DNA from 4 places in the Micromonospora sp. DT43 genome. Region 1 is predicted to be linked to each of the others. Evidence: riboswitches for the same ligand, from Rfam matches in the RefSeq annotation. Region 1 holds a riboswitch; each other region holds the start of a gene.
What was found. A riboswitch is a leader RNA that binds a small molecule or an ion and turns the genes downstream of it on or off. The one in region 1 is predicted to bind cyclic di-AMP.
Positions count from the first base shown of each region.

Region 2: another riboswitch for cyclic di-AMP. It lies ahead of ACLQ26_RS01335 (coiled-coil domain-containing protein); the one in region 1 lies ahead of ACLQ26_RS05995 (C39 family peptidase).
Region 3: another riboswitch for cyclic di-AMP. It lies ahead of ACLQ26_RS15870 (coiled-coil domain-containing protein); the one in region 1 lies ahead of ACLQ26_RS05995 (C39 family peptidase).
Region 4: another riboswitch for cyclic di-AMP. It lies ahead of ACLQ26_RS27135 (transglycosylase family protein); the one in region 1 lies ahead of ACLQ26_RS05995 (C39 family peptidase).

Region 1 is NZ_JBNCKR010000002.1:419,328-423,570, forward strand. Features, by position in the region: gene ACLQ26_RS05985 (polysaccharide pyruvyl transferase family protein) at 1-797, shown strand, start outside; gene ACLQ26_RS05990 (alpha/beta fold hydrolase) at 825-1,577, opposite strand; gene ACLQ26_RS05995 (C39 family peptidase) at 1,702-2,544, opposite strand; cyclic di-AMP (ydaO/yuaA leader) riboswitch at 2,779-2,920, opposite strand; gene ACLQ26_RS06000 (hypothetical protein) at 3,204-3,974, opposite strand; gene ACLQ26_RS06005 (hypothetical protein) at 4,106-4,243, opposite strand, start outside.
Region 2 is NZ_JBNCKR010000001.1:283,300-287,542, forward strand. Features, by position in the region: gene ACLQ26_RS01330 (TetR/AcrR family transcriptional regulator) at 53-640, shown strand; gene ACLQ26_RS01335 (coiled-coil domain-containing protein) at 681-1,748, opposite strand; cyclic di-AMP (ydaO/yuaA leader) riboswitch at 1,754-1,885, opposite strand; gene ACLQ26_RS01340 (cation diffusion facilitator family transporter) at 2,027-2,944, opposite strand; gene ACLQ26_RS01345 (HelD family protein) at 3,052-4,243, opposite strand, start outside.
Region 3 is NZ_JBNCKR010000005.1:394,656-398,898, reverse strand. Features, by position in the region: gene ACLQ26_RS15880 (metal-sensitive transcriptional regulator) at 1-104, shown strand, start outside; gene ACLQ26_RS15875 (YibE/F family protein) at 358-1,722, shown strand; cyclic di-AMP (ydaO/yuaA leader) riboswitch at 1,889-2,019, shown strand; gene ACLQ26_RS15870 (coiled-coil domain-containing protein) at 2,024-3,043, shown strand; gene ACLQ26_RS15865 (carbonic anhydrase) at 3,101-3,793, opposite strand; gene ACLQ26_RS15860 (helix-turn-helix transcriptional regulator) at 4,038-4,243, shown strand, end outside.
Region 4 is NZ_JBNCKR010000014.1:116,804-121,046, forward strand. Features, by position in the region: gene ACLQ26_RS27120 (AfsR/SARP family transcriptional regulator) at 1-1,200, opposite strand, end outside; gene ACLQ26_RS27125 (peptidase inhibitor family I36 protein) at 1,383-1,784, shown strand; gene ACLQ26_RS27130 (peptidoglycan-binding domain-containing protein) at 1,879-2,367, opposite strand; cyclic di-AMP (ydaO/yuaA leader) riboswitch at 2,652-2,820, shown strand; gene ACLQ26_RS27135 (transglycosylase family protein) at 2,821-3,492, shown strand; gene ACLQ26_RS27140 (hypothetical protein) at 3,568-3,930, opposite strand; gene dinB (DNA polymerase IV) at 4,045-4,243, opposite strand, start outside.

The DNA of each region.
Region 1 (4,243 bases):
GCATCGAGAAGACGAAGGCGACCCTGGGCATCGACGACCGGCTCGCGTTCGTCATCTCGCCGTACGTCAAGGCGCTGGCCCCCCTCGTCCTGCACCACCACCAGCGCTACCCGAACCTGCGCTACGTGGCACAGGACCTCTACACCCTCGGCACCCTGCTCTACGGCGACGCGCCGAAGCTGCGGGGCAAGACCGCCGACATGCCGATCCACACCTCGCACCCGCTCTTCGTCGAGGACAAGGTGCGGATGTTCATGGACCCGTGGCCCTGGATGGACTATCTCTCCGGGTTCGACTTCGCCTTCGGCACCCGGATCCACGGCACCATCACGGCGCTGATCTCGGGCATCCCCGGCTATCTGCTGGCGCACGACTCGCGCACCCTGGAGCTGGCCCGATACTTCGACATTCCGCACCGGTTGCTGCGCGACGCGCCGGCCGACGTCGACGCTGCGCAACTCTATGCGGAAGCCGACTACACGGCCCTGAACGAGGGCCACAAGGAGCGCTTCGCGCGGATCACCGCGTTCCTCGCCAAGCACGACCTCGGCCTCTCGTTCGCCGATGGAGACAGCGCCACCCGCTTCGACGAGCAGGTCCGCCAGACCGTCTACCCGCCTGCGCTCCGGCCGGTCTCCGCCTACTCTCCGGAGGAGTTGCTGACGCGCATCCAGTGGATGCGGGACGAAACCCGGACGCTCCAGACAAAGATCGATACCCTCCACGCGCGGTCGCTGCGCGAGCGGGTCAAGCAGGCCGTCTCCGGCCGTGTCCGCCGGATGCTCGGAGCCAGGTGACCAGCCACCGCATCCGCTTCATCCAGCTCACCCGCCTCGGTACGGGTCGAGCAGCGCCAGCACTGCCGCCGGGTTCTCCACGTGTGCGTTGTGGCCGAGACCGGGCAGCGTGGCGACCGGTACGCCGTACGCCTTGAGCTGCTCGTCGGTGACCATCGGGTCGTGTTCCCCGCGGGCCAGCACCACCGGCACGTCGGTCGCCGCCAGCTTCGGGGCCAGGTCGGGCGCGCCGACGCCGAAGGCTGTCGGGTCCATGGCGAGGCGCCACCGGCCGTCGACCTGACGCAACCCGGCGTCCACCACCGGATGATCCGGCGGGATCAGGCCGCCCAACCCGGCGACGCGCAGGTAGCGGCGGGCCGCCTCGGTGCGGCTGGCGAACCAGCTCACCGGGCGCGCGGCGAGCTCAGCGGCGCGGGCCAGCTCAGCGGGTGACCAGAGCGCCTTGATGCCGAGCCCGACCACCGCGTCCACAGGTGTCCCGGCGGCGCGGGCGGCCAGCGCCAGGCCGACCACCCCGCCCAGCGAGTGCCCGAGCACGACGAGCCGGTCGTCGGCGGCGAGGCCGTGGGCGATCCGGCCGGCGAAACCAGCAAAGGAGTACGACGGCAGCGGGGCCGACCAGCCGTGGCCGGCGAGGTCCGGTGCGAGCCACCGCCCCGGCCAGTGCTGCTCCAGCAACGGCGCCCACGGCAGCCAGACGTCTCCGGTCGCCCCCATCCCGTGCAGCAGCAGCAGGACCGGTCGGCGACCGGTGCGGCCACCCGATTCATCCACCACGGCCGCAGTCTGCCACGGTTCACGGCCGGGTACGACACTCGTCGATGGCGACGCGTACCGCAATGAGGCCGCGGGCGCCGTCCCCTTGTGGGGGACGACGCCCGCGGCGGTCTGCGTGCCGGGGTCAGGCGGAGTAGCCCCGGGTGGCAATCCAGTTGGCAAGGTCGATCGTGGTGATCCAGTAGGACGGGTCGGCCGGGTTCGCCGAGTCGGCGATCCGCACGGTCCGGCCGTTGTCCTTGTAGCCCACGACGGCGATGTAGTGCCCGCCGCCGTAGGAGTGCCAGCCGCCGTCGGTGTCGGTGGCGTCGCCGACGACGTTGGCCACCACGCCCCGGCCGTCGGTGATGGCCTTGACCACATCGGCCTGGAGCCGGTCCATCTGGGCCGGGCTGGGAGCGCCGGCGAACATCCGGGTCTGGTACGGGGAGCCCTTCACCTCGGCGTTGAGCGCTCGGGTGGTGTCCTCGGCCGAGTTGGTGCCCATCTCGGTGGTGCCCAGCTCGGCACCGAGTTCCTCCTGGGTGCGGTCGATGCCGGTGGCGCTGAGCGCGTTGCGGGTGGCCGCGGGGCCGCAGTTGTAGTACGTGTTCTGCGCCTCGTAGTCGTAGTCGAGCACCTTGGTCGCGGGCGGCTTCGGCGGCTGCGGCTTACGGGTCAGATCCGGGTTGGCGCTGGCCTTGGCGGCGGGCGACGCGGCGCTGGTGGCTGGGGCGGCGGTCGTCGGCGCGGCGCTGGGGGACGCGTCGCGCGCGGCGCCGAGGGAAAGGGCGGTGTCACTGCGCATCTCGGCGACAGTGGTCGCGGTGCGGTGGCTGGCCGGCGCGTCGTCGGCGCCGGTGAGCAGGGCGCCGGTGGTCGTGGCGATCACGAGGGCCGCCGCGGAGGCGGCGACGATCTGGTACGGGCGCTCGGTCGCCAGGCGACGGAGCTGACGCTGCATGGTGTGCTTCACGGGGTCCTCCACGGATCGGGGGGAGAGCGGCACACCGGGGGCCGGACCGGTATCCGGGCAGGCGCCAGCGCGCGAACGGTGGTTCGCGGATGGTGAACCGCTCAGGGGAACGCCCGGCGGGGCCGGGCGGGAAAGGCGATGACCCGGGGGGTCAGCTCACCGTCACTGGACGGATGAGCGGGGGCACCGCTGCGCCGTGGAGGCGTGGGAACAACCGAGGGGCGGAAAGGTGCTGCACGGGTTTGGAACTCCTTCCGACACCGCCTACCGGGTTAGCTGACGGATTCGGGCGGGAAGATCGCCCTACCGCGGGCCGTGGCTCGCGGATTCACCCCGGACTTACTGATGGGTCCCCGGTTCGTTAAGCACGATTGAGCGGGTCGGCGCGGCGTCGCCTGTTGCGATCGGTAACCGCACCGGACGGGACGACACTACTGGCCTGTTCGCGGCCTGCCAAGCCGGCTTCGCCTGCGTAAACCCAATTCGGTGCGACAATTTCTGCGCGTATTGCCGATGATGTGACTCGATGGGACAACCGGTTACGGCGACGCCTACGGGCGACAACCGGACAGGCCGCCGATAAACCGCCACAATCACGGGAAAGATCGAGCCGAACGCGTCGGACGCCCGATTTCCGAACGGCGTGACCGGGCTCACGTAACGGATTGGGCTCATCCCGCCCGAGCTGGGCGCCACCGTGCCACGAGGGCGGGGCGCGACGCCCCGCTCGCCGCGCGTCGGGCGGGTGCCGGGCTGGGCCGCAGCCGCGCCGTTGCCGCGTACGCCTCCTCGGCAAGGGTGCGCGCCGACTCGGCGGCCAGTTCCGCGTCCCGCCAGGCGGCCCGCTCATCGCTGGCGGCGGCCTGGTAGCGGGCCAGTCTTGCGTCCCGGATCGCCCGGCTGAGCAGCACCTCCTGCTCGACCGGGTGCCGCCGGGAATCCCAGCCGCGCCGGTGCGCGAACACGTCACCGAGCTGCGCCATGGTCAGATCGCACCGCCAGTACGCCGCCATCGCCGCACGGTGCAGGTAGCGCTCCCGGGAGGCGTACTCGGCGGGGGTCCGGGGGGTGTGCGGGGTGGGCAGCGCACCAGACCCGGCGAAGCGGCGGGCGGCGGTGTCCGCCTCGTCGTACCCCACCCAGGCCCGCTCCACCTGGTCCTGAGCGGTGAGCCAGGCATCGCGTCGCCGCCGTGCCGTTCTGGCGGCGCCGGTCGCGGCGACTGTCACCTCCTCGGCGTACCGGCGCAGGTCGTCGGCTTCGGCCGCGGCCACCTCGCGGGCGGTCGGCGCGGCAGGGGCCGGGGCCTCCACGGGGCGGTCCGGCTCGGGGCGGGCGACCAGCACAGCGAGTACGCCCAGTGCCAGCAGGAACAGGGTCGACCAGATGGCAGCGGCCTGCGGCACATCGGTCACGAACTGGTAGAAGACGGCAGTCTCCATGGTCGGCTCCTCGGGGAGAGAGCAAAGCGATGGGGCGCCCGGCGGCGACCCGGCCACAGCGGGCCACGGATCGGCGGGGTCGGAGCTGGTGGATCGACAGGGCGTGACGACGGGACGCGTGGCCCGGTGACTCAGCGCCGGGGCGGACCCCGGGGAGCCCAGCCGCGCGAAGCGTCGACGAGAGGCGGCCGATCGGACCCGGCCGCGGACACCGGCAGCACGCCCGTCGCGATGGTGCCCTGGCCACCGGCCGGTGCCGGTTGCGCGTC
Region 2 (4,243 bases), on a different contig from region 1:
TCGGTACAAGACCCTTGGAACGATCGTTACAAGATGTGTAGACTCACGGACCATGGCGGGCCGCAAGCAATTCGACGTGGACGAGGCGCTACGACGCGCGATGCATGTCTTCTGGCGCTGGGGCTATTCGGAGGCATCGATCGACCGCCTGACCGAGGGCACGGGCCTGGGTCGGGGTTCGCTGTACGGCACGTTCGGCGACAAGAGCACCCTCTTCCGCAAAAGCCTGCAGCGGTACGCGCAGACCTACCACCCGCTGTACGAGCAGGCGCTGTCCGGCCCCCACCCGAGCCCGAGCGCCGTTGTGGCCGCGTACCTGCAGGTCACCCTGAACCGCATCGCCGACCCGGCGGTGCCCGACGGCTGCCTGCTCACGGTGTCGGCAACGCAGTTCCCGGCCCTCGACGCGGAAGGTCAGGCGATGGTCCGCGCCATGATCGACGGTTTGCGAGCGATGCTGCAGCAGGCGTTGCGGGCGGCGGGGGCCGATGAGCGGGAGGCGGCAGAGCTGGCGTTGTGCACGCTGGCGACGAACAAATCGCTTGCGGTGCTGAGCCGTGCCGGCTTCTCGAGCGACGACCTGGCAACCGTCGCCGCAGCCGCCGGCCGCACTGCCGGGACTCCACTGCCACTACCGTGAGTAACGATGCGAGAGCATCATCAGGCAAACGATGCTGCTCTCAGTACACCGACAGGTGTACGTGGTTGGTGTGGTCGCTGGACGGGTCGCCGTTGCCTCCGCTGTACGACTTCCACCCACTGCTGGGCAGCCAGATCTGCCTGTACCAGATCACGTAGAGCACGGCGAGCCGGTCGGAGTTGCGGATGAAGTACGCGGCGAGGTTGCTGCCGTACGTCTTGTCGGCGCCTGTGGCGTCACCGCCAAACCCGCCCTTCGCTGCGGCGAAGTCGCAGGCCCGACCCTTGGGGTGTTCGCCGGAGCCGCCGGAGCGGTGACAGGAGACGTAGTGGGTGAATCCGGCGGCCTTGGCCTGGTTGAGGGCGTGCAGCGTGCGCGGGGTGATGCAGCCGCTGGCCGGGGTGGGGTCGTTGATGCTGCACGACTCGGACGGCCAGGAGCCGTCGGAGTTGCGCGGCGCGGGCTGGGCGTTGGCGGTGGAGGTGCCCCGGTTGGAGCTGGTGTCGGCGGCGGTCGTGCGCGGCTTGCTGGTGGCGACCGTGAGGGCCCGCTCGGCCTGCTCCTTGCGCTTGGCCATCACCTCGACCTGCTTGCGCTGCTCGCGGATCTCGCCGTTCAGGGCGAGGCGGGTGCGGTTGGCCTCGTCCCGGGTGGTGTGCAGCTCGCGCAGCACCCGGTCCTCGTTGGCGGCCACCACGTCAAGCGAGGCCGCCCGGTCCAGGAAACCCTCGGGGGTGTTGGTGTTGAGCAACGCCGAGACGGTGCTGAGGCGGCCGGTGCGGTACGCCACGCCGGCGATCTCGCCGACCTTGCCGCTGCGTACGGTCATCTCGGCTTCGGTGGTCTTCAGCTTCGCCGCGAGTTGCTGTTGCCGCTGGACGGAGGTGTCCAGGGCGCGCTTCGCGTCCAGGTAGCCCTTGCTGGCGGCTTCGAGTTGGGCCCGCAGTGCGGGGGTGCCGCCCTCCTCGTCGCCGTCGGGCGCTGCGGCGGCCCGCAGGCCGCCCGGGGGAGCGGCGGTGGCCGCGCCGACCGGTACCGCGACGCCGAGGGTGACCATCATGACGATCAGCGCCGCTAGTCGGGCGGCGGGGGGTCGTGCTGGTGCCACTACGCATGTCCTTCCGTCAGCCGCCGACCGAGTTAGCTGACGGGTTCGGGACGGAAGATCCCTACCGCTGACGCGGATGCACCCCAGGAACATGGTTCCCCGGTTCGCCCTGGCGGGCGATTAGGCGGCGGCCGCCACCGGCGCCGGGAGGGCGCCGCCGGGTGGTGGCCGGGACCGAGCCTACCGGGACAGGTGGGACGTGTGCAGTCGATGTGACGGAAGGTGTCGGTGCCAGCACCGAAAACGGCGACGTAAAGGTCTTTTCAGCAGAAAAGTGCTCACCACTCGATCGATCCACATGCGCCGGAGGCTGCCCCGGGCTCGATCTGCAGCGTGGCGTGCTCGATGCGGAAGTCCTCCCGCAGGGCGGTACGCGCCGCCGTGAGCACCGCGCCGACCTCCGCGCCGGGTGCCATGATCAGGTGTGCGGAGGCCACGTCCATGCCCGAGGTGAGCGTCCAGACGTGCAGGTCGTGCACCTCGACCACGCCGGGCACCGCGGCCAGGCGATCGTGCACGGCAGTGACCTGGAGGTGTTCCGGGGCGGCCTGCACCAGGATCCGGACGGCGGCGCGTCCCAGCCGCCAGGTGCGCGGCAGGATGAACACGCCGATGGCGACAGCGACAAGCGGGTCGGCCCACCACCACTCGGTGAGCGTGATGAGCACTGCCGCGCCGATCACGCCGAGCGAGCCGAGCAGGTCGCCGAGCACCTCCAGGTAGGCGCCCTGAAGGTTGATGCTCTCCCGGGCGCCGGCGCGCAGCAGCGCGAACGCGACCAGGTTCGCGAGCAGGCCGAGGACGGCCACCGCGAGCATCGGGCCGGTCAGCACCTCGTGGGGGTCGCCGAACCTGCCGATCGCCTCGATCACCACGTAGACCGCCACGCCGGAGAGCAGGACGGCGTTGGCCAGGGCGGCGAGCACCTCGAGGCGGTAGAGCCCGAAGGTGCGCTGTGGGTCGCCGGTGGCCCGTCGGGTGGCGGTGATCGCGGCGAGCGCCATCCCGATGCCGAGCACGTCGGTGAACATGTGCCCGGCGTCGGAGAGCAGGGCGAGCGAGCCGGTGTGGAAGGCGGCCACACCCTCGACCACCATCAGGGCGGCGAGCAGCCCGAACGCGGCCCAGAGGCGGCCCCGGTGCTGGTGGGCGGCGTTGGCGACCGACCCGTGGTGGTGGTCATGACCTGCTCCCACGAGATCCACCCTCCGTCGCCACCCGGGACCCGGTCAAATGTATGCTCACATCGCTATGTATGCAACTGTACGGGCGGGTCCGACCGCCGACACCGCCAACGGGCAGGTCAGCCGGTCGGGTCGATGGTGGTGAGCCGCTGGGTGGCCCGGGAGAGCGCCACGTAGAGCGTGCGGACGCCGGAGCCCGGATCGGCCCGGATCTCGCTCGGGGAGACCAGCACCACCCCGTCGTACTCCATGCCCTTGGCCTCCAGGCTGGTCACGACCTGCAGCCTCGCCGCGCCGAGCGTGCCGAGCCAACCGGAGACCTCGTCGCGGCGGGTGACCGGCGTGATCACCCCGACCGTGCCGTCCACCTCGGCCAGCAGACCGGTCGCCGCCTCCACGACCGCGGTCTCCAGTCCGGCCGGCGGCACGACCAGCTCGACCGGATCGATCCCGGTGGAGCGGACGGCAGTCGGCAGCGACAGGTCCGGATAGAGCCGGCGAATCTCCGCCGCCGCCACAGCGAAGATCTCCGCCGAGTTGCGGTAATTGGTGGTGAGCGTGAAATCGTGCCGCTTGCGCCGGCCCAGCGCCTGGTCCCGGGCGCGGGTCAGCTCCTCCGGATCACCGGTCCACGCCGTCTGCGCCGGGTCACCCACCACCGTCCAGGAGGCCAGACGGCCACGCCGTCCCACCATCCGCCACTGCATCGGCGAGACGTCCTGCGCCTCGTCCACCACCACGTGCGCGTACTCCCGGTAGTCCTCCGGACGCTCCCGGGCCGCCGCCCGGGCGGCCCGCTGCCGGTCGTTTGCGGTGCTCAGCTCCCGGACACCGCCCGCGAGCTGGAACGGGTCGCGGCGGGCCCGCGCCGGCTGCAGCGGCTTACCGAGCAGCGCGTCGAGTTCGTCGAGGAGCGCCACGTCCGCGATGGTCAGACCCGCGGTGTCGAGGCTCTGGTACGCCGCGGTGAGCAACCGGATCTCCGCGCCGGAGAGGATCCCGCCGGCGTACCGACGCAGCCGCTCCGGTCGCGCCAGCCAGCCGAGCACGTGCCGGGGGTGCAGGCGCGGCCACCACGCCTTGAGGAACTCCCGGAACTCCGCCCGCTCGGCGATCTCGCCCTCGAAGGCCCGCTGCTCCGGCAGCCGGGTGATGCCCACCGCGCGGGCCTGTGCCCAGAGCGCGCCGAACACCCCGTCGAAGCCGGCCCGGCGGACCTCGTTGCGCCGGGCGCCGCGGTGCAGCGCGCGGTCCCGGATCCGGTCCAGCTCGGCCCGATCCAGCCGCAGCAGCGTCCCCCGGTAGAGCAGT
Region 3 (4,243 bases), on a different contig from region 1:
GGCACGCCCGGCACTGCATGCACGAGGGAGCGGCCGAGGGCCGGGCCGACGAGATGGCCACCGAGATGATGGCGGCCGTCGGCCGACTCATGAAGCGCGGCTGAACCAACAGACCGGTCCGGCTCCCGCCGTGACTACCATTGCCGACGATGGCCCACCGGACCCCGCCACGCAGCCGGGCGCCGGCACCGCCGGACAGCGGCGCCGGCACGCACCAGCCGGGCCGCGCGGCCACTCTCCGTGATCGCCAGGTCGTCAGCCAGCCATCCGATGCGCTCGTCACCGTGTTCGTCCGGCGGAGGTGAACCGCCAGGCCCCTCGGCACGTACCCCGCATCGGATCGTTGGGAGTCTCGCATTGGGTTCCGATCACAGCCGTTCCGCTCACCCCGCCCCGCCCCGGGTACGACGGATCCTCGTCGCGACGGTGGTGCCGCTCTTCGTTGCCACAGTCGTCGCCACCGTGCTGCTCTGGCCACGGGACGGGGCACCGCGGACCGGCGGTGGCGCGGACGTGCCGCGCCACCACGGCACGGTGACCCGGGTGGTGACCGAAGCCTGCCCGCCGTCGGCCAACCCGGAGGGCGCGCCGGCCACCGGGCCGTGCGGGACCGTGGACGTACGGATCGAGGACGGGCCGAGCGCCGGCCAAGAGGTGCACACGCCCGTCCCCGCCGGGCCCGGGGCGCCACGGGTCGAGGTCGGCGACGAGGTCGTCCTGGTCGAGCTGACCGATCCGACCGATCCCGCCGCCAGCAGCTGGAACATCGCCGAACACCAGCGCGGTACGCCGCTGGTGTGGCTCGCGGTGGTCTTCGCCGCCGCGATCGTCGCGTTCGGCAGGTGGCGGGGCCTGGCCGCGCTGGCGGGGTTGGCCGCCAGCTTCGCCATCCTGCTCACCTTCGTGCTGCCGGGCATCGGTGCCGGCCGGTCACCGCTGCTGGTGGCGGTGGTCGGTGCAGCCCTGATCATGTTCGTGGTGCTCTACCTGACACACGGAGTGACAGCCCAGACGTCGGTCGCGGTGCTCGGCACCCTGGGCAGCCTGGTGCTCACCGGCGTGCTCGCGACAATCGCCACGGCTGCCACCCACCTCACCGGCTTCGGCAGCGAGGACGCCACCACGCTGTCGATGTTCCAGGCCGATGTGGACCTGCGCGGCCTGCTGCTCGCCGGGATCATCATCGGCTCACTCGGAGTGCTCGACGACGTGACGGTCACCCAGGCCGCCACCGTCACCGAGCTGGCGAACGCCAACCCCGGGCTGAGCCGGTTGCAGCTCTACCGGGCTGCCACGCGGGTCGGCCGGGCGCACATCGCCTCGACTGTCAACACCATCGTCCTGGCGTACGCGGGCGCCTCACTACCGCTGTTGCTCCTGCTCACCGCCGACAGCCGCCCCCTCGGGCAGATCCTGACCAGCGAGTTCCTCGCCCAGGAGATCGTCCGCAGCGCGGTCGCCACGCTCGGCCTGATCGCCGCCGTACCCCTCACCACCGGGCTGGCCGCGACGGTGACCGCGGCCGGGTCGACGCCGGTGCGGGGCGCGGACGCCGACGCCCTGACGCCGCGCCCCCGTGCGGACCGGACGGAGGCACTGGCCGCCCTCAGCTCGCCGTCAGCGGGTCGGCCCGACGGGCCCGATCCGGAGCGGCGTTCACCCCCATCCACCGCCACCGCCCGGTGGCCAGAGCCGAACAGGAGCACGGATACGGCATGGTGACACTCCTCAGCGTGACCGGATCGGGCATCCGCCCTGAGAACCGCGTCACTGGTCACTCAACGCCATGGCGAAATGACGCTTTTAGTGGGTATCGGGACGTAGCTCAGGCGGTGGAATCTCGGGTAACCTCGCTGCCGGTCACCGACGAAGGCGCGCAGCGGCGCCTGCGGTGCCACCGCCCAATCGCCAACCGGCGAGCCGGGGACCCAGGCACGTGGGGTGAATCCGCGCCAGCGGTAGGGGCCACTTCCGCCCCGAACCCGTCAGCTAACCCGGTCGGCGGTCGACGGAAGGGAACATTGTGACGGCACCCCTACGCCGCTGGTTGACACCCGTGGCGGCCGTGCTCGCCGCGCTGACCGTGTTCGCCGGGCCCCTCCCGGCCCACGCCGCCCCGACGACCCCCACACCGTCCGGGCACGAGCAGGAGGACGAGCCCCAGCTGCTCGACGACGTGATCGAGCAGACCAACCGGGACTACGTGGCGGCCAAGTCCAAGCTGGACCAGTCCAAGAAGCGGCAGCTCGAACGTTCGCTGGAGGTCGAGCGGGCCAAGGCCGACCTGGCGGCGCTGGCACCGCAGGTCGCGCAGATCGCCGCCCAGTCGTACCGGACCGGGCGCATCGGCGCGATCGCGATGCTGCTGGAGAGCGACGCCCCCGACTCGTTCGTCCAACGGGCCGCGGCGCTCGACGAGATGAACATGGTCAACGAGAAGAAGCTCGCCGAGGTCAACGCGGTCAAGGCCCGCGCGGAGCAGGCCAAGCTGGCCCTCGACGCGGAGGTCCGCGAGCAGCAGAAGCAGACCGCCCTGATGGCGAAGGACAAGCGCGACGCGGAGAAGTCGCTCGCGCTCGTCGGCGGTCAGGGTTTCACCGGCGGTCTGGTGGACGCCACCTCGCCTGTCGCCCGGATCGGCCCGGGTCGCACCGCCGACGGTGACTGGAAGCCGCAGTCGTGCAGCGAGAAGGACCCCACCACCTCCGGCTGCGTCACGCCGCGCACCCTGCACGCGTACAAGGAGGTCAAGCGGGCCGGGTTCAACAGGTTCGTCGGCTGCCACCGCAACGGTGGCCCGTACGAGCACCCGAAGGGCCGTGCCTGTGACTGGTCGTTGCAGAAGAGCGGCTTCAGCCCGTGGCACAACAACGACACCCGCATGTACGGCAACAACGTCGCCGCGTTCCTCATCCGCAACGCCGACCGCCTCGGCATCTACTACGTGATCTGGAACCGGCAGATCTGGTTCCCGGCGACCGGCTGGAAGTCGTACAGCGGGCCGTCGAACCACACCGACCACGTGCACATGTCGCTGCTCTGACCAACCGCTCAGGAGTCCGAGGGCCGTCCCGCATCCCGCGGGGCGGCCCTCGCCCTGTCAGGCGGCGGCAGCTGCCGGGGCGTCCGCCGGTACGGGAGTCACCGGGCGCACCACACCGGCGGCGAGCCGGTACGACATCCCCACCACCGCCAACCGTCCCTGCGCCACCTCGTCCGCCAGCACGGGCGACTGCCCGAGCAGCGTTTCGACGGTTTGGGCGATATGGATGTCGACGATGCCGTCGATATCGGTCACGCCCTCGGCTGTGGCGCGCCGCAGGCTGGGCAGTACGGCGTCGACCACCGCGGGAAGGTGCCCCGGGGGCGCGATGCCTGTGGCGGACGCCTCGCGAGCAGCCTGCACGGCGCCGCACGAGTCGTGGCCCAGCACCACCACCAGCGGGGTGCCGAGCACTGTCACCGCGTACTCCACGCTGCCCAGCACCTCCGGGCCGGCCGTGTGCCCGGCCGTACGGACCACGAAGAGGTCGCCCAGTCCCCGGTCAAAGATGATCTCGGCGGCCAACCGGGAGTCGGAGCAGCCCACGATCACCGCGAACGGGTGCTGCCCGTCGGCCACGGCGGCCCGGTGCCCGGCGTCCTGGTTGGGGTGGCGCGGCGCTCCGCTGACGAAGCGACGATTGCCGGCGGCCAGCTCTGCGTAGGCACGGGCCGGCTCGGTCGGCGTCGCCGCTCGATCGCCGGCCCGCTGCGGGCCCGGCTGCTCGCCAGGCGTACCGGAACGGCTCATTCCCGCACCTCGTCTCCACGCGTTTGACCTGCTCAACAGGGTTTTCAGCCGGGCCGGCGGTGGGCGCTGGCTCGGGCTCCACGGTCACACGCACCGCAAGAGGCGTCAAGGTATGCGTGATTTAGATTTCATACGTAGAACCGAGCCGGCCTCCGGGTGCGGGACCGGGCCGGCCCGGCGGCACCTGACCCGACCCCTCCGGCGGGCATAGGGTGGGGGGACAACAGGAGAGGTGGCTTCCACGATGGCAGGCACGGCGACGACCGGAGGCGGCCGGAACTGGACATTCCTCACCAACCATGGGCACGTGCTGCTGGCCATCGCCCGTAACCCCACCGCTCGACTGCGCGACGTGGCGGCCGAGGTGGGCGTCACCGAACGGGCCGCCCAGGCCATCGTCGCCGACCTGGAGGCCGGCGGTTACCTGCACCGCACCCGCGTGGGGCGCCG
Region 4 (4,243 bases), on a different contig from region 1:
GTTGTCCAGCAGTACCAGCATCCGCCGGCCGGCCAGGAGACTGCGGTACAGCGCGGTCTGCTCCTGCGGGTCGACCGGCAGCTCCCGGGGCGACACCCCGAGCGCCGCGAGGAAGCCGCGTACGACCTGCTCCGCGCTGCGCACCACGCCGCTGTGGCTGTAGCCCTCCAGGTTGGCGTAGAGCTGACCATCGGGGAAATGGCCGACCACCTGGTGCGCCCAGTGCACGGCCAGCGCGGTCTTGCCCACCCCGGCCAGCCCGGACAACACCGCCACCGGCACCGCCCCGGGATGCGCGTCGGCAGTCGCCCGCAGCGCGTCCAGTTGGGCCAGCTCGACCCTCCGTCCGGCGAAACCCCGGACGTCCGACGGCAACTGTGCCGGCACCGGGTGGGCCAGAGCCGGCGCGGTGACGGGGCCGGCCGTGGTGTGCGTCGAAGTGGGTTCCGTGCCGGGCGTCGGCGCGGTGATCTCGCCGCGCAGAATGGCCTGGTGCAAGAGGCGAAGCTCGGCGCTCGGGTCCGCGCCCAGTGCGTCGGCCAGCTGCTCCCGTAGCCGGGCGTAGTACGCCAACGCCTGTGCGCTGCGGCCGGCGGCGGCCAGTGCGCGCAGCAACGCGGCGGCGACCGGCTCGTCCAGTGGGTGCTCGTCGGCGAGCCGGGTCAACGGGTCGATCACAGCCTCCGGCTCACCGCTGCGCAGCAGGCCGCGGGCCCACTGCAGGACGGTCTCGGTGTGCCGGCGGTGCCAGTCCTGGCGGACCCGGGCCGCCCACTCGCCGGGCAGCCCGGCCAGTGGCTCGCCACGCCACAGCTCGAGCGCCCTGCGCAGCAGCTCCACCCGCTCAGGGTCGTCGTCGGCCAGCCCGTCGGCCCGGTGTCGCAGCGCGTCGAAGTGCGCGCGGTCCACTGTCTCCGGTGGCAGGTCCAACAGGTATCCGCCGGACCGTCGCGCCAACGCGTCCGGTGCGCCCGCGTCGGCCAGCACACGGCGGAGCCGGGCGAGGTAGACATGCAGGTTGTGGCGAACCCTGGGCGGCGACGCCTCGCCCCAGACCCGGTCCACCAGAGTCTCCAGGTGGACCGGTCGGCCCACGTCGACCGCCAGCGCCGCCAGAACGGCGCGCTGGCGGGCCGCTCCGGCATCGACCGGATGGCCATCCGCCCAGACCTCGACCGGCCCGAGGACCCGAATCTCCATGAACCGCCGCTCGCTGTGCCGCCGGTCGCCCATCCGGCACCGGGACAGCTGGATTGAGGTTCCGGCAGGAATTCGTCGACCTTCCGCGCCGATCATCGTTGGCACAGCGGCATCGATCAATGCGATGTCGGCAACTCGACTCACGACCTGTTCCGGTCGTGACGACACCGGAGGTCACCATCGTGCGAAATGCTCTGCGAAGGTTCACGTCCGCCCTGCTCGGCGTGGTCGCTGTGGGCGCCGCGATCGGGGTCGCCCCGAGCCCGGCTCAGGCCAACTACGCCTGCCCGTCGGGTCTGCTCTGCCTGTACGCCGGCACCAACTTCAGCGGCGACATCTTCCTGCTCGACGGGCCCTACAACGGATGCAACGACGTTCCGCTGCCCTCGTACTTCCGCAACAAGACCCAGTCGATCATCAACAACCGGCCGTCCGGCACCGTCTCCACCTTCTGGGACAACGTCAACGCCACGGGCCTGCTCGGCTACCAGCACGCCTACGGCTACCGGGCGAACCTGGCGTACGACTCGGCCGCCATCGGGGGGAACTGGAACCAGCGCATCGAGGCGGTCCGGGTCTGCTGAGTGAGGCTGTCTCCGGCGGGGAGGGGAGTCGGAGACGCCACGACGGCGCCGGCCGGAATCCAACGGGGGATTCCGGCCGGCACCGTCGCGCGGGTCAGCCCGGGTAGTAGCACTGGTTCGGGATGACCGGACCGCCGTCGACCCTGAAGATCGCGAAGCCCATCCACGCCCGGGTCTGCGGGCCGTACTCGCCGTCCTCGGCGATGTTCGCCCACTCCCAGGTATCGTTGATCTTCTGTTGCGCGGCCCGGACGGCGTTGCGCGTGTTGGTGCCGTACTGGCCGTCGAGACGCAGGGACTGGGAGTAGCAGTTGTTCAGTGCCTCCTGCAACACCTTGACCGCGCTGTTGGAGTTGCCGTACTTCAGGTAGCAGGTCTTGTTGCGGTCCTGCCAGCCGACGGTGGGCACGTGCATCTCGGCGCCACCCGGGTAGCCGCCGACGTTGTAGTAGGTGAGGCTGGTGCAGGTGGTGGCCGCCTGCGCGGCGGTCGGCGCGAGCCCGACGAGTCCGGCGCTGACGAGGACTGTCGCGAGGGTGGCGGCGGCGCTGCGGCGGCCGATGCGGCTCTGGTGGATCGGCATGCTCTCCTCCTGGGATGGGCTGCCGGGTTGACCCGGCATGCACTGGAGCATCGCGATCGCCGATCTATGGAATCCTGCCGGAATGTCAATCGCGCCCCGCAGCGCCCGGTCGGCGGTATCCCGGCCTGATCGGAAACGGTCCATCGTGGTCGCTGCACAGTCGAGGACCGTCCGCAACCGCTGAGCGGGCCGTCCCGCGTGCCCCGGTGAACAACTTCACAAGGGTTGGGCGACCGTCACCGACGGTGCCTACCGTCGGTCGGGTCCGCCACCGTGGACGCCACGACCGGCAACGCCAAATCCTGCCCCCGGTCGTCGGAAACAGAACCCGGGCAGGAGCGGGGGACCCAACGTTCCTCGGTGCATGTCACCTCGGGGTGAAGCCGCCACCGCGCGGCCGGGCGCCTCGGCCCGAACCCGACAGCTCACCTCGCCGGCGTGGAGGAAGCACACATGACGTCTGTCTACACCCCCCGTCATCGACGGGTCACCACCCGCCGCGTCGCCGTCGGCACCCTCGCCGTCGGCGCGGTCACCGGCGCTGTCGCCCTCTTCGGTCCCGCGGCTCCGGCCCAGGCCGGTGTGAACTGGGACGCGGTCGCCAAGTGCGAATCCGGCGGCAACTGGAAGATCAACACGGGTAACGGCTACTACGGTGGCCTGCAGTTCTCCCAGGGCACCTGGGCCGGTTACGGCGGCAAGAAGTACGCCGCCCGCGCCGACCTGGCCAGCCGCGGCGAGCAGATCGCCATCGCCGAGAAGGTGCTCGACGGGCAGGGCATCGGCGCGTGGCCGACCTGCGGCCGCAAGGGCGGCTCGTCGGGCGGCGCCGCCACGAAGTCCTCGACGAAGTCGACAGCGAAGTCGTCCACCGCGTCGAAGGACCGGTCCACCGCCCCGAAGGAGCGGTCGTCGCGCGGCGACCAGCCGGCGACCCGCAACCACGAGCGCACCGCTCCCGCGGCCAGCGGCGACACGTACGTCGTCAAGCAGGGGGACACCCTGTCGGAGATCGCCGACAGTCACCGCCAGGCGGGTGGCTGGCAGGCCCTGTACGAGCGCAACCGGCAGCTGATCGGCACCGACCCGGGCCTGATCTTCCCGGGCCAGCGGCTCGCCCTCTGACGTACGACACTCGAACGCTCGGCCGGGTCACCGGCCGAGCGTTCGGTCGTTCGACGGCCCCGGTCGGGGCGCGGGTCACGCCGCGGCGGACGCCCTCGACTCCCGGCGCGACATCACCGCGGTGGCGTCGCGGTCCCAGCGGGGGGCGGGTGCCGCCGCCTCGCCGGGCCAGCCCGTGCCGACACCGTCGCCGCCACCGCCGATGGTCATCTCGACTGAGTCGGGCGTCCTGCGGGCCAGCCGCAGCGACTGCTCGGCACCCGCGCGAGCCGAGCACGGCCAGGACTGGCCGGCGCACTGGAGGTTGCGGCAGTGACCCTCGTCGTCGGGCTCGTGGGCACTCAGCACGTCGACCGCCAGCTGCCAGAGCAGGGGGTCGGTCACGTCGTGCGGGCGTTCGGCGCGCCGGCTCGGTCGGTTGCTCGTGTCGTCGGACATGATGGCCCCCCTCGTCAGGCTGTTCCCTACAAGGGTCACCCGTGAGCCGGCGGCTAAACCGCCGACCTGCTGTGATGTGTCTCCGGTCGCAGCTGGCAGGGCCCCATACGCCGCTCAGTCCGGCAATAGCGGCATCTCGACGCCCGGATCCCGGCCGAGAAGCACCGCCCGGGTGAGCGCCGCCGAGCCGAACCGGTCGCGCACCGCGTCCACCGCGGCGTCCAGATCGGCCCCGGTGTCGACCTCGAACGGCAGTTCCGGCTGCACCGGGTTGTCGTCGAGGTTGCCCACCGAGACGCCGATCAGGGTGATG